4 regions of the Streptomyces sp. NPDC007346 genome follow, and region 1 is predicted to be linked to each of the others. Evidence: riboswitches for the same ligand, from Rfam matches in the RefSeq annotation. Region 1 holds a riboswitch; each other region holds the start of a gene.
The links. A riboswitch is a leader RNA that binds a small molecule or an ion and turns the genes downstream of it on or off. The one in region 1 is predicted to bind cobalamin.
Positions count from the first base shown of each region.

Region 2: it holds a riboswitch for cobalamin, as region 1 does, so the genes downstream of both, AB0917_RS32555 (ribonucleoside-diphosphate reductase subunit alpha) here and metE (5-methyltetrahydropteroyltriglutamate--homocysteine S-methyltransferase) in region 1, are expected to answer to the same signal.
Region 3: it holds a riboswitch for cobalamin, as region 1 does, so the genes downstream of both, AB0917_RS21140 (ABC transporter substrate-binding protein) here and metE (5-methyltetrahydropteroyltriglutamate--homocysteine S-methyltransferase) in region 1, are expected to answer to the same signal.
Region 4: it holds a riboswitch for cobalamin, as region 1 does, so the genes downstream of both, AB0917_RS27595 (prenyltransferase/squalene oxidase repeat-containing protein) here and metE (5-methyltetrahydropteroyltriglutamate--homocysteine S-methyltransferase) in region 1, are expected to answer to the same signal.

Region 1 is NZ_JBEYKR010000021.1:42,640-49,933, reverse strand. Features, by position in the region: gene AB0917_RS09290 (hypothetical protein) at 122-319, opposite strand; cobalamin riboswitch at 731-946, shown strand; gene metE (5-methyltetrahydropteroyltriglutamate--homocysteine S-methyltransferase) at 1,107-3,431, shown strand; gene AB0917_RS09280 (hypothetical protein) at 3,633-3,773, shown strand; gene AB0917_RS09275 (aminotransferase class V-fold PLP-dependent enzyme) at 3,770-5,284, shown strand; gene AB0917_RS09270 (SidA/IucD/PvdA family monooxygenase) at 5,322-6,707, shown strand; gene AB0917_RS09265 (electron transfer flavoprotein subunit alpha/FixB family protein) at 6,766-7,294, opposite strand, start outside.
Region 2 is NZ_JBEYKR010000223.1:37-6,869, forward strand. Features, by position in the region: partial or broken gene AB0917_RS32530 (PCRF domain-containing protein) at 1-70, shown strand, start outside; gene AB0917_RS32535 (carbon starvation CstA family protein) at 226-2,451, shown strand; gene AB0917_RS32540 (YbdD/YjiX family protein) at 2,448-2,651, shown strand; gene AB0917_RS32545 (hypothetical protein) at 2,784-3,470, shown strand; gene AB0917_RS32550 (GNAT family N-acetyltransferase) at 3,470-3,979, shown strand; cobalamin riboswitch at 4,027-4,167, shown strand; gene AB0917_RS32555 (ribonucleoside-diphosphate reductase subunit alpha) at 4,301-6,715, shown strand; gene AB0917_RS32560 (ribonucleotide-diphosphate reductase subunit beta) at 6,715-6,833, shown strand, end outside.
Region 3 is NZ_JBEYKR010000081.1:22,305-29,598, reverse strand. Features, by position in the region: gene AB0917_RS21145 (iron chelate uptake ABC transporter family permease subunit) at 1-497, opposite strand, end outside; gene AB0917_RS21140 (ABC transporter substrate-binding protein) at 569-1,612, opposite strand; cobalamin riboswitch at 1,673-1,860, opposite strand; gene AB0917_RS21135 (beta-ketoacyl-[acyl-carrier-protein] synthase family protein) at 1,955-3,178, opposite strand; gene AB0917_RS21130 (acyl carrier protein) at 3,175-3,456, opposite strand; gene AB0917_RS21125 (acyl-CoA dehydrogenase) at 3,566-5,557, opposite strand; gene AB0917_RS21120 (beta-ketoacyl-[acyl-carrier-protein] synthase family protein) at 5,633-6,889, opposite strand; gene AB0917_RS21115 (beta-ketoacyl-ACP synthase 3) at 6,873-7,294, opposite strand, start outside.
Region 4 is NZ_JBEYKR010000139.1:4,882-12,175, forward strand. Features, by position in the region: partial or broken gene AB0917_RS27575 (hypothetical protein) at 1-565, opposite strand, end outside; gene aceA (isocitrate lyase) at 646-1,926, opposite strand; gene AB0917_RS27585 (short-chain fatty acyl-CoA regulator family protein) at 2,299-3,795, shown strand; gene AB0917_RS27590 (prenyltransferase/squalene oxidase repeat-containing protein) at 3,824-5,242, opposite strand; cobalamin riboswitch at 5,367-5,445, opposite strand; cobalamin riboswitch at 5,549-5,685, shown strand; gene AB0917_RS27595 (prenyltransferase/squalene oxidase repeat-containing protein) at 5,808-7,294, shown strand, end outside.

The DNA of each region.
Region 1 (7,294 bases):
CGGCAGCCGCCCGCTCCGCGGCTGATGGGCCCCGGCCCGTGAGCGGGGCCCGGACAGGAGGCGGCGGGTCGCGTCGAGGCGCGGGCGGCCGCCGCACCTCGTCGCCGGACCCGGCCGGAGGTCAGCTCCGGGACTCGTGCGCCCGGATCACTCCGAGCCCGTGCCCGAGGGTCGGGCACTCGGCGGTGAGGTCGTTGCCCCGCACCAGATAGTCGTGCACCCGCCCGTCGGCGGGCCGCTCGACGGCCCGGTACAGCGTGCCGTTCACGGTGATCGTCCAGTCGTCGCCGTCCTGGGCCCACCCGACTGTCTTCTTCATATGGCGCTTCCCTCGCTCGTCGCCGCCGCGGGTCGGCGGCCGTGTATTGGCAAGAAGAACGGCCTGTGGCGCTCTGTGGTTCCGGTCCGCCTACGCCATTCGGTTACATCTGAGTCACTGGCTCCGCACAGTCGAGGTCAGCGACCTGACCGGCAGTCAGGGAGCGGGTGGCGAACGGCCGAACGGATGAGGAAGGCCTGTGGTCGCCGGCCGAGGCGGAGCTGCACGGCTGGGGCGGCGCTCCTCGTCCTCGCGGCGCTCGCGCTGCTCCCCGCGGCGTTGCTGCCGGGCCGGCCGCACCGCGCCGGAACGCCCGGGGAACGGCCGGACGTGACCCGGAGGGGAGGCGCCCGTGTCTCAGATCACCGTCCGAAGTCTGAACAACGGTGTGCGCCGGGTGGTCGTCCCCTTAGGCTGACCGGTGCAACTGGTTCGCCCTGCCCGCCAGGCAGGGTGCCGTAAGAGGGAACCCGGTGGGAATCCGGGACTGCCCCGCAGCGGTGAGTGGGAACGACCGCCGTCATACGCACTGGGCCCGGCCGGGTCTGGGAAGCGACGGCCAGTAGGTGTCTGCCCCGGCAGACGTGCCCGCGAGTCCGAAGACCTGCCCGTTGCCCGCACGCGACCGATCGCGTGCGGAGTTCCCGGTGACCTCGTGGGCGGGTCGGCGTAACCGTCGGGTGGACGGACACGGTCAACGTGTCGGTTCTCCACCCGATACGTCACCCCTTCGCGTCCGCGTCCCGTCCCGGGATCAGCTGGAGACATGCTCGCGAAGGAGAGTCACGTGACAGCGAAGCCCGCAGCCGCGGCAGCACGGGCCACCGTGTACGGCTACCCCCGCCAGGGTCAGAACCGTGAACTGAAGAAGGCCATCGAGGGCTACTGGAAGGGCCGCGTCGACGCGGACACCCTCCGGCAGACCGCCGCCGAACTGCGCCGGGGAACCTGGCAGCAGCTCGCCGAGGCCGGAGTCCACGAGGTGCCGACCGGTGATTTCTCGTACTACGACCACGTCTTGGACACCAGTGTCATGGTCGGCGCTGTCCCCGAGCGGCACCGCGAGGCGGTCCGCACCGACGCCCTCGACGGCTACTTCGCCATGGCCCGCGGTACGCAGGACGTGGCCCCGCTCGAGATGACCAAGTGGTTCGACACCAACTACCACTACCTGGTGCCCGAGTTGGGCCCGGACACGGTGTTCACCGCCGACTCCTCCAAGCAGGTCGCCGAGTTCGGGGAAGCCCTCGCGCTGGGCCACACCCCGCGCCCGGTGCTGGTCGGCCCGATCACCTACCTCCTGCTCGCCAAGGCGGCCCCCGGTGTGGCCGCCGACTTCGAGCCGCTGACCCTGCTGGACCGGCTCCTGCCGGTGTACGCCGAGGTCCTCGCCGACCTCCGGGCCGCCGGCGCCGAATGGGTGCAGCTCGACGAGCCCGCCCTCGTCCAGGACCGCACCCCGGCCGAGCTGAACGCCGCCGCCCGCGCCTACCGCGAGCTCGGCTCCCTCACCGACCGGTCCAAGCTGCTGGTCGCCTCGTACTTCGGGCGGCTCGGCGAGGCGCTGCCGGTGCTCGCCAAGTCCCCGGTCGAGGGGCTCGCGCTGGACTTCACCGAGTCGGGCGCCGCCAACCTGGCCGACCTCGCCGCGGCGGGCGGACTGCCCGGCAAGCGCCTGGTCGCGGGCGTCGTCAACGGCCGCAACATCTGGATCAACGACTACGAGAAGTCGCTCGCCACCCTCGGCACGCTCCTCGGCCTCGCCGACCACGTCGACGTCTCCGCCTCCAGCTCCCTCCTGCACGTCCCGCTGGACGCCGGGGCCGAGCGGGACATCGACCCGCAGATCGCCCGCTGGCTCGCCTTCGCCAAGCAGAAGACGGAGGAGATCGTCGTCCTGGCGCGCGGTCTGTCCGGCGGCACCGAGGCCATCACCGCCGAACTCGCCGCCAACCGGGCCGACCTGGCCTCCCGTACCGACGCCGTCATCACCCGCGACCCGGCCGTCCGGGCCCGTACCGCGGCGATCACCGACGCCGACGGCCGCCGCTCCCAGCCGTACGCCGAGCGCACGGTCGCCCAGCGAGCCCACCTCGGGCTGCCGCTGCTGCCGACGACCACGATCGGCTCGTTCCCGCAGACCACCGAACTCCGCACCGCCCGCGCCGACCTGAGGGCGGGCCGGATCGACGAGGCCGGGTACGAGGAGCGCATCAAGGACGAGATCCGCGAGGTCCTCTCCTTCCAGGAGAAGGCCGGACTCGACGTCCTGGTCCACGGCGAGCCCGAACGCAACGACATGGTGCAGTACTTCGCCGAGCAGCTCACCGGCTACCTGGCCACGCAGCACGGCTGGGTCCAGTCCTACGGCACGCGTTACGTCCGGCCGCCGGTCCTGGCCGGCGACATCTCGCGCCCCGAGCCGATGACGGTGCGCTGGACGGCGTACGCGCAGTCGCTGACCGAGCGCCCCGTCAAGGGCATGCTCACCGGTCCGGTCACCATGCTCGCCTGGTCCTTCGTCCGTGACGACCAGCCGCTCGGCGAGACCGCCCGCCAGGTGGCCCTCGCCCTGCGCGACGAGGTGAACGACCTGGAGGCGAACGGTACTTCGGTGATCCAGGTCGACGAGCCCGCGCTGCGCGAGACGCTGCCGCTGCGGGCCGCCGAGCACGCCGCGTACCTGGAGTGGGCGACGGAGTCCTTCCGCCTGGCCACCGCCGGGGTACGGCCGGACACCCAGATCCACACCCACATGTGCTACGCGGAGTTCGGCGACATCGTCCAGGCCATCGACGACCTCGACGCCGACGTCATCAGCCTGGAGGCCGCCCGCTCCCACATGCAGGTCGCCCGCGAACTGGCCGTCCACGGCTACCCCCGTGAGGCCGGACCGGGCGTCTACGACATCCACTCCCCGCGCATCCCGAGCACCGAGGAGGCAGCGGCCCTGCTGCGCAAGGGACTTGAGGCCATCCCGGCCGAGCGGCTGTGGGTGAACCCCGACTGCGGCCTGAAGACCCGGGGCTGGCCCGAGACCCGGACCTCCCTGGAGAACCTGGTCGCCGCCGCGCGGGAGATCCGCGCGGAGCTGCCCACCGAAACGGCATGACCCGACCCGGTGCATGATCCGACCCGGTGCGGGGGCGGCCACCACCGCCCCCGCACCGGGTCGCCCGGCGCCGTACGCCGCCCGGTTCGGCCCCCGACTGCGTTCGGCCGAACGGCAGTTCGGCGCCCATCGATCGGACCGTGTGCGTGAGGGCATTCCTCCGCGCGGGCGGAGTTAGGTTAGCCTAACCGGCGAACCCCGGTGGTGGATCTTCCCCTGGCCGGGGTCGCCCTGCGCGCGGGCATCACCGTCGCCCGCCGTGCACTCCGACCGAAGGGCTTCGCCATGCCGCGCTCCAAGGGGCCGCTGTCCGCCGAACTCCCCCCGGGGCGTGCGGTGTGAGCGCCGGTACGGGAGACCTCCTCGCGGGCGGCGTACCCGGCCCCGGCCACCTGCGCACCCTGACCGCCCTCGTCCTGGACACTCTGGAGAGCGCCGCCCGGACCCGGGGCGGGCCGCTGCCCGCCGGGGGACCGGACGCCGTGGCCCGGCGGACCACCGACCTGTGCGCCCCGGTGCTGCCCGAGGAGGGCGTCGGTGCCGAGGCCGCGCTCGGGGACCTGGTGCGCGCGGTCGCCGAGGGGGCCGCCGACCCGGCCGACCCCGCCTGCGTCGCCCATCTGCACTGCCCGCCGCTGGCCGTGGCGGTCGCCGCCGACCTGGCGGGGGCGGCCCTCAACCCGTCGATGGACTCCTGGGACCAGGCGCCCGCCGCCGGCGTCATCGAGGATCTGACCACGGCCGCACTGGCCCGGCTCGTCCACCCGGACGCCCCCGCGCCCGACGCCCTCATCACCAGCGGCGGCACCGAGTCCAACTTGGTCGCCCTGCTCCTCGCCCGCGAACGAGCGGGAGCGTCGGGGCCGTTGCGGGTGGTGACCGGTGCCAACGCCCATCACAGCGTGCACCGCGCCGCCTGGATGCTCGGCCTCCCCGCCCCGGCCGTCGTCGCCTGCCACGACGGCCGGATCGACCCCGCCGGCCTGGACCGCACCCTGTCCGGGCTCGGCGGCGGACCGGCCCTGGTCGTCGCCACCGCCGGAACCACCGACGAGGGGCGCATCGACCCGCTCCCCGAGATCGCCCGGATCGCGGACCGGCACGGCGCCGAGCTGCACGTCGACGCGGCGTACGGCGGCCCGCTGCTGTTCAGCGAGCGACTGGCGCCCCGGCTCGCCGGTCTCGACCAGGCCGTCTCCGTAACGTTCGACCTGCACAAACTCGGCTGGCAGCCGGTCGCCGCCGGGGCGCTGGCCGTCGCGGACACCGCCCTGCTCGCCCCGCTGTCCCTGCGCACCGACTACCTCAACGCCGACGACGACACCGAGGCCGGACTCCCCGACCTGCTCGGCCGCTCGATCCGTACGACCCGGCGCCCCGACGCACTGAAGATCGCGGTCACCTTCCGGGCCCTGGGCCGCCGTGGACTGGGCGAACTGGTCGAGCACTGCGTACGTACGGCGGAGGAGTTCGGCCGGGCCGTCGACGCGCACCCCGCACTGCGCCGCCGGCCCGGCGAGATCGGGATCAGCACCGTGCTGTTCCGGCCGGCGGTCGCCGACGGGCTGGAACCGGAGGCGGGGGACGCCGTCGTCGCCGAGGTCCGCCGTACGCTGCTCGTGGACGGGCGGGCCGTCCTCGGGCGGGCGGTGGCCGAGGACGGTGACGGGCGGCACCGGCTGTGGCTGAAGGCCACCCTGTTGCACCCGGAGGCCGGGGGCGCCGACCTGCTGCCGCTGCTCGACCTGGTGACGGAGGCGGCGGAGCGGGCGGCGGCCGAAGGGGGCGACGGCGTCGGCGGAGTCGGCGGGAGCGATATTGAGGTCCGGGCGACGGAAAGGCTGTCGCCATGACGTTGCCGATGCGCACGAACCTTGTGGGAGGAACCCGATGACGCCCGGACCGCGAACCCCGCCCCTCGACCTGCTCGGGGTGGGTGCGGGGCCCTTCAACCTCTCGCTCGCCGCGCTCGCCGACGGTGTGCCAGGCCTGCGCAGCGCCTTCCACGAGCAGCGCACCGCCTTCCACTGGCACCCCGGACTGCTCATCGAGGGCGCCACCCTCCAAGTCCCCTTCCTGGCCGACCTGGTGAGCCTGGTCGAGCCCACAAGCCCGTGGGGCTACCTCAATTACCTCAAGACCCGCCGCAGACTCTTCCCGTTCTACTTCGCCGAGCGCTTCCACATCCACCGCTCCGAGTTCGACAACTACCTGCGCTGGGTGAGCACCGAACTGCCCTCCACCCACTTCGGCCACCGCGTCGACGCCATCGCCTGGGACGCGGGGCAGGGCGCGTTCGCCGTCGACGTCACCCGGCTCGGTCCGGACGGCGAGACCCTCGGGGGCGGGCCGACCCATGCGCGTCACCTCGCCCTCGGCGTCGGCACCGCGCCCTACGTCCCCGAATCGCTGAGGGCCCTGGCGGCGGACCCCGTCGCCCTCGTCCTGCACTCGGCCGACTACCTCGCCCAGCGGGACCGGCTGCTCGCCGCCCGGCACGTCACCGTCGTCGGCTCGGGACAGTCGGGCGCCGAAGTCCTGCTGGACCTGCTGCGGTTGCGGCCCGAAGGCGCGGAGGGGCTCACCTGGCTCGCCCGTACCCCGGCCTTCGCGCCCATGGAGTACAGCAAGATCGGCCTGGAGCAGTTCACCCCGGACTACACCCGCTACTTCCACGGGCTCCCGCAGGCCACCCGGGACCGGCTGCTGCCCAGCCAGTGGCAGCTCTACAAGGGTGTCAGCGGGGACACGCTGGGGGACATCCACGACGAGCTGTACCGGCGCAGCCTCGGCGGCGACTGGCCCGACGTCACCCTCACCCCCGGCATCGAGGTCACCGGCGCCACCACCACGGACGGCGGCCGCATCGAACTGGCCGTCGAGCACGGCCAGCAGGAGGCCCGGGGAAGGCTCACCACCGACGCGGTCGTCCTCGCCACCGGGTACCGGGAGCGCCCCGTCGACACGCTGCTCGCCGCCCTGGACCCGTACATCGTCCGCGACGACGCCGGGCGCCCCCAGGTCGACGAGGCCCAACGACTGGTCCTCGCACCGGAGATCGAGGGATCCGTCTTCGTACAGAACGCGGAACGGCACACCCACGGGGTCGGCGCCCCCGACCTGGGCCTGGCCGCCTGGCGCTCCGCCGTCATCATCAACTCACTGACGGGCAAGGAGACTTACCCCCTCCCGGGCCGTACCGCCTTCACCACGTTCGGCCTCGGCGCGGAGCACCGCATCGGGGCGCCGGACCGTATGGCGCAGCAGCGGCGGTAACGGCGCTGGGCCGCGCGGTGTGGTCACCGTGCGGCCCAGGGCGGGGTTGGCGTGGGTGTCAGCCCTTGCGGGTGTTGATCTCTTCAGTGAGCTGGGGCACGACGGTGAAGAGGTCACCGACGACGCCGTAGTCGACGAGGTCGAAGATCGGGGCCTCGGCGTCCTTGTTGATCGCCACGATCGTCTTCGAGGTCTGCATCCCCGCCCGGTGCTGGATCGCTCCCGAGATACCCGAAGCGATGTACAGCTGCGGGGAGACCGACTTGCCGGTCTGCCCGACCTGCGAGGTGTGCGGATACCAGCCCGCGTCCACCGCCGCCCGCGAAGCACCCACCGCGGCCCCCAGCGAGTCCGCGAGCGCCTCGATCAACGCGAAGTTCTCCGCCCCGTTGACCCCACGACCACCCGAGACCACGATCGCCGCCTCGGTCAGCTCCGGACGCCCCGTCGACTCACGCGGCGTACGCGAGGTCACCCGCGTCCCCGTGGCCGCCGCCCCGAACACCACCTCCAGCACCTGGACCGCACCCGCGGCCGCCACCGGCTCGACCGGGGCCGAGTTCGGCTTCACCGTGATCACCGGCACC
Region 2 (6,833 bases), on a different contig from region 1:
TGGCGCACACCGCGTGCAGCGGGTGCCGGCGCCTGTTTTCGGCCATCCCAGCTGGGGCCGGTCCACGTGAACCGCCCCGCCCTCCCGTCCGTGTCCTTACTGCGGAACTTCGGTGGAGACATCGGCAAAGCGGGACCGGTATGCGAACAGGGGTTCCGGAGAGCGGCCGAACCACCTAGATTTCGCGCACGTTACGACAGTGATCACGCGAGGGGACGGATCGAAATGCCGGAATCGCCCACACCAGCACCACCGGTTCCACAAGCACCGGGACGGCGGGCGCTGTCCCCCAAGTCGATAGTCGTCTGGAGCCTGGTGGCCCTGGCCGGCGCCGCCGGCTGGGCCACCCTCGCACTCTCGCGGGGTGAGGAGGTCTCGGCCGCCTGGATGCTGCTGGCGGCCCTCGGCTCGTACGCCATCGCCTACCGCTTCTACTCCCGGTTCATCGCCAACCGGGTCCTGAAGACGGACAAGAACCGCGCGACCCCGGCCGAACGGCTGGACAACGGCGTCGACTTCCACCCCACCGACCGCCGGGTCCTGTTCGGCCACCACTTCGCCGCCATCGCGGGCGCCGGCCCCCTGGTCGGCCCCGTGCTCGCCGCGCAGATGGGCTATCTGCCCGGCACGATCTGGCTCGTCGTCGGCGTCATCTTCGCCGGTGCCGTCCAGGACATGGTGACGCTCTTCTTCTCCACCCGCCGCAACGGCCGTTCGCTCGGCCAGATGGCGCGGGACGAGATCGGCCCGGTCGGCGGGATCGCCGCCCTGATCGCGGTCTTCGTCATCATGATCATCCTGCTCGCGGTCCTCGCCCTGGTCATCGTGAACGCGCTCGCCCACTCCCCGTGGGGCGTCTTCTCCATCGGCATGACGATCCCGATCGCCCTCTTCATGGGCGTCTACCTGCGCATCCTGCGGCCCGGCAAGGTCAGCGAGGTCTCCGTCATCGGCGTCGCGCTGCTGCTGCTCGCGATCGTCGCGGGCGGCTGGGTGGCCGAGTCGTCGTGGGCGGACTTCTTCACGCTGGAGCCGGGCACGCTGGTCATCTGGATGATCGTGTACGGGTTCCTCGCCTCCGTGCTCCCCGTCTGGCTGCTGCTGGCCCCGCGCGACTACCTCTCCACCTTCATGAAGGTCGGCACGATCGGGCTGCTGGCCCTGGGCGTGGTCGTCGCGCTGCCGACCCTGAAGATGCCCGCCGTCACCGACTTCGCCACCAGCGGCTCGGGCCCGGTCTTCGCCGGCTCGATGTTCCCGTTCGTCTTCATCACCATCGCCTGCGGCGCGCTCTCCGGCTTCCACTCCCTGGTCTCCTCCGGCACCACGCCGAAGATGGTCCAGAAGGAGACGCAGATCCGGATGATCGGCTACGGCGCCATGCTGGTCGAGTCGTTCGTGGCGATCATGGCGATGATCGCCGCCTGCATCATCGACCCCGGTCTGTACTTCGCCATCAACGCGCCCGTCGGCGTGATCGGCGACAGCGTCCAGTCCGCCTCCCAGGCCGTGGCCAACTTCGGGTTCACCATCACCCCGGACGCCCTGGCCCAGGCCGCCAAGGACGTCGAGGAGGCGAGCCTGCTCTCCCGGACCGGTGGCGCGCCCACGTTCGCGCTCGGCATGGCGGAGATCTTCTCCGCGGTGATCGGCGGGACCGCGATGAAGGCGTTCTGGTACCACTTCGCCATCATGTTCGAGGCGCTCTTCATCCTCACCACCGTGGACGCCGGCACCCGCGTCGGGCGCTTCATGCTCCAGGACATGCTGGGCAACGCCTACAAGCCGTTCCGCGAGGTCAGCTGGAAGCCGGGCGTCTGGTTCGCCAGCGCCGTCGTGGTCGGCGGCTGGGGCTACTTCCTCTGGGTCGGCGTGCACGACCCGCTGGGCGGCATCAACCAGCTCTTCCCGCTCTTCGGCATCGCCAACCAGCTGCTGGCCGCCGTCGCCCTGGCCGTCTGCACCACCCTGCTCGTCAAGTCCGGCCGCCTGAAGTGGGCGTGGGTCACCGCGGTCCCGCTCGCCTGGGACGTGGCGGTCACCCTCACCGCGAGCTGGCAAAAGATCTTCTCCTCGGACGTGAAGGTCGGCTTCTTCGCCCAGCGCGACAAGTACCAGGCGGGCATCGACGCGGGCGAGGTGCTGGCTCCCGCCAAGAACATGGACGAGATGCGGACCGTCGTCACCAACTCCACCGTCGACGGGGTGCTGTGCGCGCTCTTCGCGGTCCTCATCATCGTGGTGCTCGTGGACGCCGGCCGGGTCTGCTTCAACGCCATCCGCGACCCGGAGAGCGTCCGGCTCCACGAGACGCCGTACGTCGAGTCCAGGCTCGTCGCCCCGGCCTCGCTCATCGCGACCAAGGAGGAGAAGGCCGAACTGGCCGCCGCGGGCGTCGGCCCCGAGGGCGGCATCCGCAAGGAGACGGCGGGAACGGGGGACCGGACATGACGGTCGAGGACGTACGGCGGGTGGCGGGACGCATCCGCTGGTACGTCCGGGAGCTGACCGGCGAAGCCACGTACGACCGCTACGTGGCCCACGCCAGGTCCCACGATCCGGACACCCCGGTCATGACCCGCCGCGCCTTCGAACGCAGCCGCACGGACGCCCGTGAGGCGGACCCCCGCGAGGGCTTCCGCTGCTGCTGACCGCCGTCGGCCGATCGGGGCCGTCGCACCCCTCCCAGGGGCGCGGCGGCCCCTTTTCGCGCCCGTGGGCGAGTCCGGCCGCCGCTCGATTTCCCGGTGCGCGGACTCCTGACCGTACGAAAGGATGTGCCCATGACATCGCGCTGCCGGTCGCCCCGGCTCCGGCCCCTCCTCCCGACCGTGACACTGGCCCTGGCCCTGGCCCTGGCGGCGGTGACGGGCTGCGGCAGTGTCCCGGCGCCCGGCTCGGAGTCGGCGGCGGACCGGAGCTCCTCGGCCGAACCGGCGCCCGACCGGGCGGAGCTGGAGGCGCGGGCGAGCGCCGCGCAGCTCGTCACGGAGCATGTGTGGGTGACCGAGGCCGCGGGCTACGCCTTGGCGCGCCAGTCGGTCGGGGTGCTCGGTGACGACGGGTTCGGCAGCTCCTACACCGCGCCGGACGGCGGGATGCTCCAGCTGTCGGTGGAGCGCCGCCCGCACGCCGTGGCCGACTGTACGGACGGCTCCGCACCCGCCGGCGGTCAGGAGCCCCTGGTGACGTGCGAGCGGGACGGCGAACACTGGTACCGGGCCACGGAGTCGGGCCACGCGTACGCCCAGGAACAGGGCGACCTCGTGATCACGGTGAGCGGGGCGCGCGAGGTGGACCGGACGACGCTGCGGTCGGCGGCGCGGGCCGCCCATCGCGCCGACGACCACGAGCTGGACCGGGTGCTGCCGCCCGCCGGGGACGGCTCCGGACAGCAGCCCGTCGAGCGCGGCGACCTGCCGCCGGTGGGCGACGGCGCCCCGAACAACGAAGTGGGAGCGAGTGGCTGATGGATCTGACGATCAGAGTGGCGGAGCCCGGCGAGTACGCCGTACTCGGCGAGATCATCGCCGAGGCCTATCTCGGCGATGATCTGCTGGACGGCCCGCAGGACCCGTATCTGCTCAAACTGCGGGCGGTGGAGCAGCGGGCGGCCGAGGCGGAGGTGCTCGTGGCGCTCGACGCGGACGGGGTGGTGCTCGGTGGTGTGACGTATGCCGCCCCCGGCACTCCGTGGCGCGATATCTCCGCTCCGGACGAGGCCGAGTTCCGGATGCTGGCCGTGGCCCGTGCGGGGCGCGGACGGGGTGTGGGAGAGGCTCTCGTACGGGCGTGCGTCGAGCGGGCCCGGTCCGCCGAAGGCGTCCGGGGGCTGGTGCTGTCGACGCAGCCGGCCATGCTCCCAGCCCATAGGATCTACCGTCGGCTCGGCTTTCTGCGGACCCCTGAGCGGGACTGGGAGCCGGTGCCGGGCCTGCGCCTCATGACCTTCCGGCTGGGGCTGGAGGCGGCCTCCTGAGGGGCGTATTAAATCGACGCGACACAACATGTGGGGGCCGCAGCATCTGGCGCCCCCCACATGTATGCTCGACCTCGCTGTCGCCGCAGGGGAATCCGGTGTGAATCCGGAACTGTCCCGCAACGGTGTGATCAGTGTGCTTTTGCACACCTGAAGTCCGATGACCTGCCGACAGCGCGTCCGGCTCGACCGAACCGGACGCCAGACGTCCGGGCCTCGCGGATGGGCCGGTGGACGCCGTGAGCAGTGCTGCCCTCCGGGGCATCGTGCTGCCTGGCTCCCCGCTCGCCGCCGGCCCCCAGCCGAGCGAGGGAAAGCCCAGTGACCATCGCGCCCGCCGATCCGGTTTCAGCCACCGGAATCGCCGCCTCCACCACGTCCGGTGACCACGCGAACGACGGACCCGGGACCGCCCTGCTGCGGACCCTGACCGACCTCACCGTCGATCTGCCCGACACCGACCCCGGACGGGTCGCCGCCTCCGCGCTGCGCGGGCGCAACGCCCGCTCCGACGAGGCCGAGCTGCGCTCGCTGGCCACCGAGGCGGCCGCGGGGCTGATCTCCGAGGACCCCGCGTACTCCCGGCTCGCCGCCCGGCTGCTGACCCGCACGATCGCCGACGAGGCCGCGGGCCAGGGCGCGACGCACTTCTCCGCCTCGGTCGCGGTCGGCCACCGCGAGGGGCTGATCGCCGACCGCACCGCCGCGTTCGTGGCGCTCCACGCGAAGGCGCTCGACGCACTCGTCGACCGGGCCACCGCCGACGGCGCCGACGACCGCTTCGGCTACTTCGGCCTCCGTACACTGCACAGCCGCTACCTGCTGCGCCACCCGCTCACCCGCCAGGTCATCGAGACCCCGCAGCACTTCATGCTGCGTGTGGCCGCGGGGCTGGCCGAGGACGACTCGGTGCGGGCGCTGGACGAGGTCGCCGCGCTGTACGGGCTGATGAGCCGGCTGGACTACCTCCCCTCCTCCCCCACGCTCTTCAACTCCGGCACCCGGCACCCGCAGATGTCCTCCTGCTATCTGCTGGACTCCCCCAAGGACGAGCTGGACTCGATCTACGACCGCTACCACCAGGTGGCGCGCCTGTCGAAGCACGCGGGCGGCATCGGCCTCTCCTACTCCCGTATCCGCGCCCGGGGTTCGCTGATCCGGGGCACCAACGGGCACTCCAACGGCATCGTGCCGTTCCTCAAGACGCTGGACGCCTCCGTCGCGGCGGTGAACCAGGGCGGCCGCCGCAAGGGTGCCGCGGCGGTCTACCTGGAGACCTGGCACGCGGACATCGAGGAGTTCCTGGAGCTGCGCGACAACACCGGTGAGGACCAGCGCCGTACGCACAACCTGAACCTGGCGCACTGGATCCCGGACGAGTTCATGCGCCGGGTCGACGCGGACACCGACTGGTCGCTGTTCTCCCCCGCCGAGGTCCCCGAGCTGGTCGACCTGTGGGGCGACGCGTTCGACGCCGCCTACCGCGCGGCCGAGGCCAAGGGCCTGGCCCGCAAGACGATTCCGGCGCGTGAGCTGTACGGCCGGATGATGCGGACCCTCGCACAGACCGGCCAGGGCTGGATGACGTTCAAGGACGCCTCCAACCGGACCGCCAACCAGACCGCCGAGCCGGGCCGGGTCGTTCACTCCTCGAACCTGTGCACGGAGATCCTGGAGGTCACCGACGACGGCGAGACGGCCGTCTGCAACCTGGGCTCGGTCAACCTGGGCGCGTTCGTCGCGAACGGCTCGATCGACTGGGAGCGGCTGGACGCCACGGTCCGCACCGCGGTCACCTTCCTCGACCGGGTCGTCGACATCAACTTCTACCCGACCGAGCAGGCCGGGCGCTCCAACTCCCGCTGGCGGCCGGTGGGCCTGGGCGCGATGGGCCTCCAGGACGTCTTCTTCCAGCTACGCCTGCCCTTCGACTCCCCGCAGGCCCGCGCGCTCTCCACGCGGATCGCCGAGCGGATCATGCTCGCCGCGTACGAGGCCTCCTGCGACCTGGCCGAGCGGTCGGGCCCGCTGCCCGCCTGGTCCGAGACCCGGGCCGCGCGCGGTGTGCTGCACCCCGACCACTACGACACCGAGCTGAACTGGCCGGAGCGCTGGGACGCCCTGCGCGCCCGGATCGCGAAGAGCGGCATGCGCAACTCGCTGCTGCTCGCCATCGCGCCGACCGCCACGATCGCCTCGATCGCCGGTGTGTACGAGTGCATCGAGCCGCAGGTCTCCAACCTGTTCAAGCGCGAGACGCTCAGCGGTGAGTTCCTCCAGGTCAACGCCTACCTGGTGGACGAGCTGAAGAAGCTCGGCGTGTGGGACGCCCGCACCCGTGAGGCGCTGCGCGAGGCGAGCGGCTCGGTGCAGGGCTTCGCCTGGATCCCCGAGGACGTGCGGGCGCTGTACCGCACGGCGTGGGAGATCCCGCAGCGCGGCCTGATCGACATGGCGGCGGCCCGTACGCCGTTCCTCGACCAGAGCCAGTCGCTCAACCTCTTCCTGGAGACGCCGACGATCGGCAAGCTCTCCTCGATGTACGCGTACGCCTGGAAGCAGGGGCTGAAGACGACGTACTACCTGCGTTCGCGCCCGGCGACCCGGATCGCCCGTGCCGCCTCCGGTCAGGCGTCGGCCGCCGCCCCCATTCCCGTACAGCAGGCCTCGGCGCCCGACGCGGACGCCATCGCCTGCTCCCTTGAGAACCCCGAGTCCTGCGAGGCATGCCAGTAATGAGCACCAACGACACCAAGAACCTGCTCGACCCGGGCTTCGAGCTGACCCTGCGCCCCATGCGCTACCCGGACTTCTACGAGCGCTACCGGGACGCGATCAAGAACACCTGGACCGT
Region 3 (7,294 bases), on a different contig from region 1:
AAGAGCTGCATCGCGGCGACACCGGAGAGCACCACCCGGTCGGTGGTGGAGCCGAGGGTGTGGCTGAGCAGCAGCACCAGGGCGAACGAGCAGATGGCCCCGACGAAGGCCCCGGCCGACAGCGACACCGCTCCCCCGCCGACGCCCAGGACGACCACCACGACCGCCCCGGTGGAGGCCCCGGAGGAGACGCCGAGGACGAACGGGTCGGCGAGCGGGTTGCGCAGCAGGGACTGCATCACCGTGCCGCACACCGCGAGCCCGGCGCCGCACACGGCGGCGAGCAGGGTGCGGGGCATGCGCAGGTTCCAGATGATGCCGTCCCGGATCGGGCTCAGCTCCGAGGTGCCGAAGCCCAGGTGGGAGGCGACGGCGGACCAGACGTCGGGGACGGAGATCCGGGCGGGCCCGATCGTGACGGCGACCGCGACGGAGAGCAGCAGGAGCAGGAGACCGCCGATCCAGAGCAGCGCCGCGAGCGGGCCGCCGCTCCACACCGGGCCCGGCGCCACCCGTGGCGCGGGCGCCTTCGGGTCCACGGCCTCCCGCACCGCCCCCTTGCCGCCGCTCACCCCGTGGGCCCGAAGGTGCGCAGAGCGGCGGCGACGCTCTCCAGGCCCTCGACCGTCCGGATGGTGGGGTTCATGGCCTGGCCGCTGAGCAGCACGTACCGGCGGTTCCTGACGGCGTCCATGGTCCTGGTGACCGGGTTGGACTCCAGGAACTCGATCTTCTTCTCGGCGCTCTCGGCGGTCTGCGTCGTGCGGGTCAGGTCTCCGATGACCAGGACGTCGGGGTTGCGGTCGGCGACGGTCTCCCAGCTGATCTGGGGCCATTCGTCGTGGGTGTCGTCGAAGACGTTCTTCGCGCCGAGCTCCCGGGTGATGACACCGGGGGCGCCGCAGCAGCCCGCGAGGTAGGGGGCCTTGGAGTCGGAGAACCAGTAGAGGAGGGAGGTGTCCGACGCGTCGACGCCGTCGGTGGCCTTCTCCACGCGTGCCTGAAGCTTCTTCACCAGGGCGTCGCCGCGCTCGGGGACGCCGAACACCTGGGACAGTTCGCGGACTTCGGTGTAGACGCTGTCCATGGTGAGGGGTGCGGTACGGGCTCCGTCACCGCCGCCGCTGTTGTCCTTGCCGATGCAGTCGGCGGGCGAGATGTAGGTGGGGACGCCCAGCTTCTCGAACTGTTCGCGGGGGGCGACACCGCCCTTGGCGAGAGTGGAGGCGAAGGAGGCGGTGACGAGGTCGGGCTCCTTGTCGAGGACCTTCTCCGAGGAGGGCCGGTTCTCGGAGATGCGCTCGACGCTCCCGTCGGCCTTCTCCAGGCCCTTCATGACCGGGTCGGTCCAGGTGGCGGTGGCCGCGAGCCGGTCGGCGAGGCCGAGCGAGAGGAGGATCTCCGTCGATCCCTGGTCGACGGAGACGGCTCGCTGGGGCGGCGCCTTCACGGTGACGGTGCGCCCGCAGTTCTCGAGGGTGAGCGGGAAGCCGTCGGCCTGGCCGCCGCCGTCGGCGGACGACGTGGTGGACCCGCCGCCGCAGGCGGTGAGCAGGACGGCGCCCGCCGCGAGCAGGGCGGCGGTGCGTATCGGAGCAGGCGTGGACAGCACGGAGGACCTCGGTGTCTCTGGGCCCAGCCGCGGAGCCCGTCGTACGGTTCCCGTGCCCCGGTGCGGGGCGCGGGTGCCAGCAGGTCTTCGGACTCGGGTTCGTCCGGGCGGGACGCCTTCCCGGAGCACGTCCGTGCTCCAGTGGCCGTGGCCCCGCCCGTCCCCCTCACCGCTGCGCGTCAGTTCCGGTCTCGCACCGGATTCCCTGACCCCGTCGCTGGGGTTCGACTGGCCCCGGCAAGCTATCACGGCTCTTCGTGCAGCTCAGAGCCGGTACGCGGACCGGTCCGCGCGGGCCGGTGCGGCGCGGGATCGTCCCGCCGCACCGGCCCGGCCGCCCCTTTACGGAGCCTCCAGGGCGATCACCGCGTTCTGTCCGCCGAACCCGAAGGAGTGGCTGACGGCCCGCCGTACGGGCAGTTCGCGCGGGATCTTGGTGACGCAGTCGATGGTGAACCCGGGGTCGGGGGCGTCCAGGTTCGCGATCGGCGGGACGATGCCGTGCTGGAGGGTCAGGACGGTCAGCCCCGCCTCGATCGCGCCGGCCGCCCCCATGCAGTGGCCCAGTACGCCCTTGGGGGCGGTGACGGGCGGCCGGTGCGGGTAGGCCCGGCTGATGAGGGCGGCTTCCGTCGCGTCGTTCAGGGGGGTCGAGGTCCCGTGCGCGTTGACGTGGTCGACGTCTTCGGCCCGCCAGCCCGCGTCGGCCAGCGCCGCGTCGACGGCGGCCTGTGCGACCTGCCCGGAGGGGTGCGGGCTGGTGGGGTGGTGGGCGTCGGTCGTGGCGCCGGCGCCGGCCAGCAGCGCCCGGGGGGCCGCTCCCCTGGCACGGGCGTCGGCGGCCCGCTCCAGGACCATGATCGCGGCGCCTTCGCCCATGACGAGTCCGGCCCGGTCGGCGGCGAAGGGGCGGCAGAGGCGGGCGGGGTCCCCGTCCCCCGGTGCCGCCGCGCCCGAGCGGGCGAAGCCGGTCATGGCGATGGGGAAGACGGTCGACTCGGTGGCTCCGGCGATCGCGATGTCGCACCGGCCCAGCGCCAGCATGTCGCGGGCCACGGAGAGGGCGGTCACCCCGGAGGAACAGGCCGTGCACGGTGCCAGGCTGGGGCCCGTGGCCTTCATCTGGATGGCGATCTCGGCCGCGGGCATGCTCGGGATGGTGAGCAGGATGCCCGAGGGCGAGGTGGCCTCGGGGCCGCGCCGCTCCAGGGCGACGGCCTGATCGGTGAGTCCGGCGGATCCTCCGCTGCTGGTGCCGACGACGACGGCGACGCGGGCGCCGTCCCAGCGGGCGGGGTCGAGCCCTGCGTCGGTCACCGCCTCCCGTGCGGCGAGGACGGCGAGCTTCACGTACCGGCCCATGCGGAAGGCGGTGCGGCCGCCCACCGCGTCGTCCAGGTCGATGCCGGAGACCGTGCAGGCGAAGTCGACGGCGCAGCCGTGCAGTTCGGGGACGGTGCGCGCGAAGGACTCCCCGCGGCGGACCCCGTCCCAGGTGGTGTCGGTGGTGTGGCCGGCCGGGGTGATCATCCCCAGGCCGGTGACGGCGATGGCGGGTCGGTTCATCGGGTGTTGCTCACCGGCACCGCACTGCCCGCCGCCTCGCCGCCGACGGCCGCGTCGATGAACGCGGAGATGTCGGCCAGCGTGGCGTCCTTGTAGAGCTTCTCGGAGTCGGCGGTGATGCCCAGGGTCTCCTTGATGATGACGGCGAACTCCGCGACCGCCAGGGAGTCCATCTCCAGGCTGTCCATCGTGGAGTCCGGCAGGATTTCGACTACGGGCACCTTGAACGTCGCGGTCAGCACCTCGGTGATCTTCGGGTGGATGGTCTGGGTCTTCACGGTGTTTCCTCTCATCGGCGGCTCATCGGCAGCTCGTCGGCGACTTGATGAAGGGCGGGTGGTCGAACGCGACCCCACCGCCCGATGTAACTGGATGACGATCCTCCGGTTACGCCTTGGGGCGAACCGATTCGTCTACGCTCACCTGCGGCTTCTCGAACCATCGGGAGAGCATCGATGTGGTTCCCCAGTACGCCAGCAGCACTCCGCGGGTACCGAGCGCCGCCACCTTCTCGCGCAGCGGACGGCGCTTGCTGCCACAGGCGGGCCGGCGGAATCCCGCCGTGCGGCCCCGGTGCCACGGCCCTTCCGGGTCGTCGTAGGCGTCCGCGTAGCCGGGGCCCGCGATCGGCCAGTCCGACATCAGGCGCTCCGGCAGCGCGAACGACTTCACCAGGTCGGGGGCGTGCCGGGCCACGGTCGCGATGAGCCGCTCCACCGCGTCGGGCAGCAAGGTGACCTGTTCGGCGGTCAGCCGTCCGGCCGCCAGCAGGTCACCGCTGTTGCGGGCGACCCACTGGAGGGCGAAGAGCCGGTGGAGTTCGGTCAGGCGCTCGCGGGCCGGCCCCTCGGGCAGGGAGGCCGCGGCCTGCTCGTACGCCTCGCTCGCCTGCCGGTAGCCGTACGCCTCCACCCCGCGCAGCGCGGGACCCGACGCCGCGTTCCACCGGCCGAGCGGGTCGCCGGCCGGGGCGGCCCTCATCCGCTCCCGGGCGCGGTCGAACCAGATGTCCTCCACCGCGGCGAGCAGCCGGCCCAGGAAGCGGGGGTCGTCCAGCTCGCCGGGCCGCCCGTCCTCCTCGTCCTCGCGGACCGTGACGCTGAACAGCATCTCGGCGGCGGCCTTGGCGTGTACGGCGAGGTTGTCGCCCTCGGCGGTGATCGCGCCTTCGATGCCGGTGAACAGCTCGGTCATGCCGTTGTTCTCCAGCAGCCCCTGCGCCCCGCACCGCTCCCGGCACTCGACGATGACGCCGCGCGCCTGCCAGGTGATCCACCCCTTGGCGACGGCGACCAGGCGCTCCGCCTCGTTCCGGTCGGGTTCGGGGGCGGACTCCCAGCGGTCCAGCGCCCTGCGGTGCAGCAGGCTCATGGCGAAGACGGTGGCCATCGCCCCGGCCAGCGGGCCGTGGTGGGAGCGGTGCTCGTAGACCGGCATCCGCTGGGGGGCCCGCGGCCCGGAGACCAGCCGGTGGCCCGCGTAGCGGACGGCGATGGCGAGGCTGACCCGGGCGGAGCCGACCGCGCAGGCGCTCATCGAGAGCTTGCCGGGGGTGACCCGCCCGATGGAGAGCAGGAACCGCCTGCGCTTGCTGGCCAGTTCGCTGGTGAACCGCCCGTCCTGACCGACCCGCCCCTGGTCCCCCGCGAGCAGTGCCTCGCGCGGGACGAAGTACCGGTCGAAGGAGGTCAGGCAGTGGTCGACCGGGGAGCCCATCCGGGCGGGCAGCCGCCGTACCCGTACGCCGGGCAGGGCGCTGACCTCGTCGGTGAGCGGGGCGAGGAAGAGGAAGACCCCGTGGTCCGTGCCGTCGGCGACGAGCCGGGCGGCCACCACGCCGGTCTTGGGGCCCCCGGCGGGGCTGGTGTTGGGCATGAACTTCTGGGCTCCGGCGTGCGGGGTGTGCAGGACGAAGCCGTCGCGTTCGGGGTCGTACGTCGCGGTGGTCTCGACGGCCGCCGCGTCGTTGCCGTGCGCCACCTCCGTACAGAGGAAGGTGCCGATGGACCGCAGCTCCAGGAAGTCCGAGAGGTCGCGCGGTGTGCGCGGGTCGTGGTCGAGGAGGCTGCCGAGGAAGAGGTTGTAGTGGATGCCGGCGACGGTGGTCAGCGACGGGTCGACCGGGCCGAGCCATTCGTGCAGGGCGGCCAGTGCGCGGGGGTCGGCGGCCAGCCTGGCGCCGCAGTCGAGCGTGTCGTTGAGGATGCGGAGCCGGTGGTAGGCGAGGTCGAGCCGTTCGTCGGGGGTGCCGCCACCGGAACGCCGAAACGGTTCTGTCGTGAGCAGCCGACGCCAGAACGCGTGCTCCTGGCGGAAGTTGTCGCCGTAGAGCACTCGGGTGAGCAGAGCGTCCGTGGAGGGCAGGGATGGTTCATGCATGGATACGGTCACGACAGAGTAACGATCAAGGAACGGTGAGGACACCCCTCACCGTTCCCGAACAGCCCTGCGGGGTCAGGTGCGTTGGAAGGCGAGCGCCACGTTGTGCCCGCCGAAGCCGAAGGAGTGGCTCACCGCCCGCTCGACCCGCTGGTGGCGGGGCTCCTTCACCACGCAGTCGAGCGGGAAGGCGTCGGGGAGGGAGTCCAGATTGGCGATCGGCGGGATGAGGGAACGTTCCAGCGTCAGGACGGTGGCGACCGCCTCGATCGCGCCCGCCGCCGCGAGGGTGTGTCCGACGACGCCCTTGGGCGCGGTGACCGGCGGGCGGTGCGGGAAGAGCCGGGAGATGAGGGCGGTCTCCATGGCGTCGTTGAGGGGGGTGGAGGTGCCGTGGGCGTTGATGTGGTCGACATCGCCCGGCGCCCAGCCCGCCCGGTCCAGGGCCTCCTGCACCGCGCGCTGGGCACCGCGCCCGTCGGGGGCCGGGGCGGTGGGGTGGTGGGCGTCGGTGCTGGAGCCGGCCCCGGTGAGCAGGGCGCGTGCCCGTCCGCCCCGGGCGCGGGCCGACTCCTCGCGCTCCAGGACGAGCATGGCGGCGCCCTCGCCGATCACGAAGCCGTCCCGGTCGGCGGCGAACGGCCGGGAGGCGCCCGCCGGGTCGGCGGTACGGGTGGAGAGCGCGCCCATCCGGGCGAACGCGGTCACCACCAGGGGCGTCAGCACCGACTCTGCGCCCCCTGCCACCACCACGTCGCAGGAGCCGCCGAGCAGCAGGTCGCGGGCGACGGCGACGGCGGTGGCCCCGGAGGCGCAGGCGGTGGCGGGGGCGAGGCTCGGACCGCCCGCCTTCAGGGCGATGGCGACCTCGCCCGCCGCCGCGTTGGGGATCATCATGGTGACGAGCAGCGGGGAGACCGCCGCGGGCCCCGACGCCGCCAGCTTCGCGGCGTTGTCCACGAGGACGGAGACGCCCCCGACGCCGACGCCGAGCACCACGCCGACCCGGTGGCCGTCCCACACCGCCGGGTCGAGACCGGCGTCGGCGACGGCCTGCCGGGCCGCGACGACGGCCAGCTTCACGAACCGGGCCATCCGCCACACCGAGCGGCCGCCCACCGCCTCGTCCAGGTCGATCGAGTCGGCCGGACAGGCGAAGTCGACCGGGAGACCGGCCAGTTCATCGCATCGCCGGGCGGTGGAGCGCCCGGAGCACAGCCCTTCCCAGAAGCTGTGCTCGTCAGCCCCCGCGGGCGTCACCAGGCCGACCCCCGTCACCGCGACGGCGGCGCCTGCGCCGGCTCCGGCGCCCTGATCAGCGGAGTGCGACATGCTGTGTTCCTTCCGTAGAATCCGTGGAAATGGTCTGCGGGGTCCCCGGCCATCGAAGTGCCGCCGAACCCCAGGTCAATCCGCCCCCGAACGCGGTCAGCAGCACCCGGTCCCCGCCGTGCAGCAGCCCCCGGCCCGCCGCGTCGGCCAGGGCGAGGGGGATGGAGGCGGCGCCGGTGTTGCCGACCCGCTCCAGATGGGTGACGCAGCGCCGCGGCCCGATACCGACCCGGTCCGCGACCGCGCGCAGGATCCGGGCGTTGGCCTGGTGCGGCACGAAGTGGTCGACCTCGGCCGGGTCCCAGCCCACCCGCGCCAGCAGCACGCGGCAGGAGTCGGTCATCCGCTCGACGGCGTGCTGGTAGACGGTCGCGCCCCGCATACGGAAGTACGCGTCGCCCGGTG
Region 4 (7,294 bases), on a different contig from region 1:
GTCGCCGAGCACCCCGTCGAAGACCGTCCGGCAGACGGGGACGAGCCCGGGGTGGGCGACCCAGGAGCCGTCGAAGCCGTCCTCCGCCTCACGCTCCTTGTCGAGCCGGACCTTGGCCAGCGCCGCTTCCCGGGCCGCCGCGTCACCGCCGGGGATCTGGGCGGCCATGCCGCCGATGGCGTGGGCGCCGCGCTGGTGACAGGTGCGGACCAGGAGTTCGGTGCAAGCGCGCAGGAAGGGGGCGGTCATCGTTGACCGCCGTCCGCCGCTCGGGCGGCCCGGTGATCTCCACCCGCCGGTCGGTGAGGCCGGGGGCGGGCCGGGCGACCCGCCAGTCGGGGTCGTTGCGGACGGCGGTGGTGGCGCGGGAGAAGTCGAGCGGGGTGCCGGAGCGCAGGAGGGCGCAGCGGCGGCGGCGCTCGGTGAGCAGGTCGAAGCGGCGGGCGGCGAAGGCCGCGTCGAGGCGGGCGATGAAGCCAAGGGCCTCGGGGGTGAGGTCCTCCTCGTGCCGGTCGCCCGGTACGAGGAGGACCTGGACGCGGCCGGTCGTGACAGGGGGGGTCATGCGGGTCTCCTCAGCGGGGCGTGGGCGGTGCGGGAGCCCGGTCGCGGGGGACGGGGTGCCCCCGCGACCGGCAGGGACCTCTAGTGGAACTGCTCCTCCTCCGTGGAGCCGGTCAGGGCCGTGGTGGAGGAGGCGGGGTTGATGGCGGTGGAGACCTGGTCGAAGTAGCCGGTGCCGACCTCGCGCTGGTGCCTGACCGCGGTGAAGCCCTGCTCCTGGGCGGCGAACTCCCGCTCCTGGAGGTCGACATAGGCGGTCATGCCCTGCTCGGCGTAGCCGCGCGCCAGGTCGAACATGGCGTGGTTGAGGGAGTGGAAACCGGCCAGGGTGATGAACTGGAAGCGGTAGCCCATCGCGCCCAGCTCCCGCTGGAACTTGGCGATCTGGTCGTCGTCCAGCGCGGCCCGCCAGTTGAAGGAGGGCGAGCAGTTGTACGCGAGCATCCGGTCCGGGTGCTCGGCGTGGATCGCCTCGGCGAACTCACGGGCCTGGGCGAGGTCGGGGGTGCCGGTCTCGACCCAGATGAGGTCGGCGTACGGGGCGTAGGCGAGGCCGCGCGAGATGACCGGCGCCATGCCGTTCTGCACCCGGTAGAAGCCCTCGGCGGTCCGCTCCCCCGTGACGAACCGCGCGTCGCGCTCGTCCACGTCGCTGGTGATGAGGTTGGCGGCGAGTGCGTCGGTGCGGGCCACGATCAGCGTCGGGACGTCCGCGATGTCGGCGGCGAGGCGGGCCGCGTTGAGGGTGCGCACATGCTGGGCGGTGGGGACGAGGACCTTGCCGCCGAGGTGACCGCACTTCTTCTCGGAGGCGAGCTGGTCCTCGTAGTGGATGCCGGCCGCACCGGCCTCGATCATCGCCTTGGTCAGCTCGAAGGCGTTGAGCGGTCCGCCGAAGCCCGCCTCGGCGTCGGCGACGATCGGGGCCAGGTAGTCGGTGGTGTCTCCGGCGCCCTCGGCGGTGGCGATCTGGTCGGCGCGCAGCAGGGCGTTGTTGATCCGGCGGACCACGCTCGGCACCGAGTTGGCCGGGTAGAGGCTCTGGTCGGGGTAGGTGTGGCCGGCCAGGTTGGCGTCGGCGGCGACCTGCCAGCCGGAGAGGTAGACGGCCTGGAGGCCTACCTTGACCTGCTGGACGGCCTGGCCGCCGGTCAGGGCGCCGAGCGCGTGGATGTAGCCCTGCTCGTGCAGCTGGCGCCAGAGCCGCTCGGCGCCGCGCCGGGCCAGGGTGTGCTCCTCGCGGACGCTGCCGGAGAGCCGGACCACGTCCTCGGCGCCGTAGGTGCGCTCGATGCCCTTCCAGCGGGGGTCGCTCGCCCACCGCCGCGCCAGCTCTTCCGCCGTCGTCCTTGCCTGCGCCATGGCGTCACTCCCGAAGTCGTGTGGGTCGATCGTGTGAAGGGTGCTAAGCCACGTCACCGAGTGACGCGGCTCCTGGGTGCGGCCCACCGGACCTCCGAGGTGGAACGGTGAGCAATGCGCCCGGCGAACCGGTCCGGGATCCCGAGGAGTACGACGTCAGGGCATGAAATCGTGCTCGGTACCCCAGTCCGGAGCCGGTGTCCGGTGGGCCGCAGGAACAACTCTGGGAGTGGCACTGAGTGCCATCAACCAGAGACGTGTGCCAAGTTCTGCCAATCTTTCCGTGCGCTTTGCCAAGGTTGCGAAGGCTCTCGACGGCCGTGTCGCGGCTAGGGTTGCCACCATGTCGACGACGGCGCGAAGGGCTCCGGTATGAGCAAGACCTACGCGGGTGCGCGGCTGCGCAGGCTGCGCGAGGAGCGCGGGCTGAGCCAGGCGGAGCTGGCCCGGATACTGGCGATCTCGCCGAGCTACCTCAACCAGATGGAGCATGACTCGCGCCCCTTGACGGTGCCGGTGCTGCTGCGGCTGACCGAGGCGTTCGGGGTCGACCCCGGCTTCTTCTCGGAGCGGGACACCACCCGGGTGCTGGCGGATCTGCGCGAGGCGCTGGCCGACGAGGTCGGCACGGCGCGCGTCTCGGCCGCCGAGCTGTCCGAGCTGGCCTCCCGGCTGCCGGGGGTCGCGTCCGTCCTGCTCGACCTCGGGCGGCGCAACCAGGCGCTGGCCGGACGGCTCGCGGAGGCGGCCGAGCTGCGTGGCGGCGGCGGTCTCGACCTGCCGCGCTCCCCGCACGAGGAGATCCGCGAGTTCTTCTACCGGCGGCAGAACTACCTGCACGAGGCGGACCTGGCGGCGGAGGAGCTGGCGGCGGAGATCGGGGTGCGCCCCGGCGAGGTCGTGACCGCGCTCGCGGCCCGGCTCACCGAGCACCACGGCATCCGGCTGGCCACCACCGACGACCGGCGGGGCCGGCCCGGGGGCACCCCCGCGGGCCGGCGTCCGGCACGACGGCCCGCCGGCCCCGCTTCCCCTGGCCCAGACACGGGCAGGCTGCACCACTACGACCCGGACGCCCGGGTGCTGCACCTCTCCAGCCGGCTCCGCCCCGGGCAGCAGGCGTTCCGGATGGCCACCCAGCTGGCGCTGCTCGAATACGGCGGGGAGATCTCGCGGCTGGCCTCGGAGGACTACGACGAGGGGTCGGCGACCTGGCCGCTGGCGAGGATCGGGGTGGCCAACTACTTCGCGGGCGCGCTGATCCTCCCGTACCGCGCCTTCCATACGGCGGCGGAGGAGGTCCGGTACGACATCGAGCGCCTCACCGACCATTTCGGGCTCGGTCACGAGACGGTCTGCCACCGGCTCTCCACGCTCCAGCGGCCCCGGCTGCGCGGGGTGCCGTTCTCCTTCGTCCGGGTCGACCGGGCCGGGAACATGTCGAAGCGGCAGTCCGCGACCGGGTTCCACTTCTCCCGCGCGGGCGGCACCTGCCCACTGTGGAACGTGTACGAGGCGTTCGCCGCCCCGGGCCGTATCCATGTGCAGATCGCGGCCATGCCCGACGGGCAGCGCCATCTGTGGACCGCGCGGGCCGTGACGCGCCACCGGGGCGGGTGGGGCGAGCCGGGCAAGACGTTCGCGATCGGGCTCGGCTGCGAGATCCGGCACGCCGGGCGGCTCGTCTACTCCGACGGGCTCGACCTGGACAACGCCTCGGCGGCGACGCCGATCGGGATGGGGTGCCGGATCTGCGAGCGGCTGGACTGCCCGCAGCGCGCGGTGCCGCCGCTGGGGCAGCCGCTGGCCGTCGACGAGAACAGCAGCACGTTCGTGCCGTACCCGGTGAAGGGGGCGCCGCCCGCCTGAGGACCCGCCCCCTCCACCGGACCGGGGGTCAGGAGAAGCGCAGCGCGATCGTGTCGCCGACGCCGATCACCTTGTCGCGCGTCGCCCCGGCGAACGCCGAGCCGTCGACCGAGACCTTCCACGTCGCCGAGCCGGTGTTGGCCTTGCCGTTGAGCGAGGTGATGGCGCCCGTCCCGGTGGCGGGGACCACGGAGGTGACGCAGCCGGCCGGGGTGGACGTGGTCGACGCGGCGGCCAGGACGGTGCCGAGGTCGGTCGTGGTGCCCGTGGGGGTGAAGGCGACGGAGCAGACCTTCAGGGTGCCGGTGCCGTCGTCCACGGTGAGCGCCAGCTTCGTCGCCGTACCGGAGGTGAAGCCGCTCTGCGCGACCCAGGTGGGCGCCCCCGAGGTGACCGGGGTGGGCGGTGCGGCGGTGAAGCCGCCCCCGGCGACGGCGCGCAGGGCGTCGGTGGAGGAGTAGGCGGACGGGGAGGTGTCCGAGGGCTGGTACTTGAAGCCGCCGCCGGGGTTGAACTGCTGGGCGATCAGGAAGTCGACCGGGGTCCGGCCCAGCGGGGTGAGGAAGTCGCCGGTCTGCGGGTCGATGCCGCAGGCGTTGAGGCCGGAGACGGCCCAGCCGTTGGAGCTGGAGTTGACGCCGTACAGGGCGCTGAAGGCGCCGGAGGAGTTGACCAGCTTGCTCTTGAGGAACGCCTTGGCCTGGAGGATGTCGGGGTCGGTGTTCGGGACGCCGGAGACGCAGAGCGCGGCCATGGAGGCGCCCGTCATGTCGATGTCGCCCGGCTTGGCCAGCTCGGTCGGGTTGCCCTCGGCCTTGCTGTAGGTCCAGCCGCCGTCGTCGTGCTGGTTGGCCCGGACCCGGGCGACGATCTTGTCGACGAGCTCCTGCGGTACGCGCTGGGCGCCCGCCTGGGTTCTGGCGCCGCCCAGCGCGAGTGCGGCGAAGACCGTCCCGTTGTAGTTGCCGGACGGGCCGAAGTAGCCGGCCTCCGCGTTCTGCCAGTAGCCGTAGATGTCGGCGATCAGGTTGCGCGAGGCGGAGACCCGGGCGGGGTCGATCCCGGCGGCGTACGCGTTGAGCGTGCCGCGCTGGTAGTCGGTGACGACGGGGGTGGCGGAGGGCCAGCCGGGGGTGGCCAGGAGGTTGCGGTAGACGGTGCGCGCGTTCTTCGTGGCGTCGCCGCCGGGTGTCACGTCCACGGCGGCCGTTCCGGCGGCGGCGAACGCGCTGAAGGCCCACTCGTTGGAGAGCCCGGAGCCGGCGTACGAACCGTCCGCGGCCTGAAGGGACTTGAGGTAGGCCACCCCGTTGGTCTTCGAGATGGCGATCTGGGCGGGGGTGGACGTCGCGGCGGCGGGAAGCGCCGTGAGGACGAAGGCCCCCAGGGCGGCGGGCACCACGAGGGCCAGACGGCGGGAGGCGCGGGAGGTGACAGAACGGGGCATGTGCCTGCTCCTGTGATGAGGGGCGTGCGGCACCGCCCGGCCCCTGGGGTGCACACCGGGGGCGAGGGTGGGTGGCCGACGCCCGGACGCGTGGGTACGGCTTCGCTGGATACGGCTGCCAACAGGGCATTCGGGCTCGGGAGCGGCCCCCTGCCGTCCCACACCGCTGCGCGTCAGCCCCGGATTCGCACCGGGTTCCCCCTCGTGGCAGGCCAGGACGCTACCCGAGGCGGCAGGGGCGCGCCAGGGACGGCAGGGGTGCGGGGTCGGCCGGGAGGCAACGAGACGCAAACCACCTTGACGGCCTCTTCGAGAGCGTGTTCCAATCCGCCTGATAAGCACTCAGCTCCAGGGGAAGCCGGTCGAAATCCGGCGCTGACCCGCAACCGTAGGCCCGCCACCGCGCGGGCGAGCCGGAATGCCTGGGGCCAGGAATTTCAGCGAGAAACGCCGTCGCGGACTACGGCGTGGTTCGAACAGCCCTCTGCGGGCGGCCCCTTGAGGGCCGTGGCCGAAAGGGGCCTTCTGCCACGCATGGCCCGCCCGGACGACACGAGGGGCCGTGGTGGGGACCGCACAGCAACATGACCGGAGCACAGCCGGCAGGAGACTCCTCTCGCTGTTCTCGGCGGCAGCGGTGACCTTCGCCGCGAGCGTGGCCTTCGTCACCGGTGCCGCTCCGGCGGCGGCCGACCCGATCGAGGAGTGCACGGCCACCCATGGCGCCGTCGTCGCGGTCGACTTCGGGCCGTTCGGCGGAGGTGTGGTGCGCGGCTGCGACACCACCCCGACCACCGGGTACGAACTCCTGCGCGACGGCGGGTTCACCACCGAGGGCACCCAGCACGACGGTGACGGCTTCATCTGCCGCATCGGCTCCGGCGCCTTCAACTCCGGTACGCAGTACCCGACTCCGGAGACCGAGGACTGCGTCCTGACCCCGCAGGCCACCGCCTACTGGTCGTACTGGATCGCCTCGCCCGGCCAGGAGAGCTGGTCCTACAGCCCGCTCGGCGCCATGAACCGCCGGCCCAAGGCGGGCGATGTGGACGCATGGGTGTTCGGCGGCACGGACATCGGCGGCTCCACCGGCCGGCCCACCTTCACCCCCGACGACGTCCGCGCGGGCGGCGGCGTCACACCCGGCCCGTCGCCTGACCCGACCGACCCGGGCGTCCCGGCCGGAAAGATCGACGTACCGGCGGCCGCCCGCTGGGTGACGAGCCAACTCCACGACGGCACCCAGGTGGTGGACGAGGGCTCCGGGGCCCCGAACCACTTCCTCACCACCGAGGCCGCGTACGCACTCGCCGCCGCCGACGGCGCGAGCCCGGCCCTGGACAAGGTGGTGGCCAAACTCGCCTCCTCCACCGACGAGTACGCCTACGCGGCGGGCCCCGACGAGGCGCCCGACGCCCATGCCGCCGCCCGGCTGGCCCTGCTCGCGGAGATCACGGAGAAGGACCCGCGCGACTTCGGCGGGCACGACCTGCTCGGGGACCTGGAGAAGAACGTCTGCGTGACCGGCCCCGCCCCGGGGTGCACGGCGAAGGGCGACTTCCGGGGCGCCATGTACGGCGACGTACAGGCGCTGGCCGTGCTGGCGCTGCTGCGCGGCGGGGTCGTGCCGCCGGCCGATTCGGTGGACCGGCTGACCCGACTGGTCTGCCAGGACGGCTCGGTGACCAGCATCCTGATCAGGCCCGGCGAGTATTGCGACGGCGACCCGATGACCACCGGCCTCGTCGCCCTGGTGCTGGACGAGGCGGGCGGCCACGACGCCACCGTCGCCAAGGCGCTCGCGTACCTGAAGAAGGCGCAGCTCAAGAGCGGCGCGTTCCCCCCGTACAACGGCGCCACCACCGGCTCCGTCGCGGCCACCGCCTACGCCACGCAGGCGCTGCGCGCGCTCGGTGAGGTCCGCGCGGCCGACTCGGCGGTCTGGTGGCTCTCGCGGGAGCAACTGGCCGACGGCGGCTTCGGGTTCGACGAGGACGCCACCGACGCCGCCCTGTACGCGACGGCACCGGCCGTGCTGGCGGGCAGCTCCAC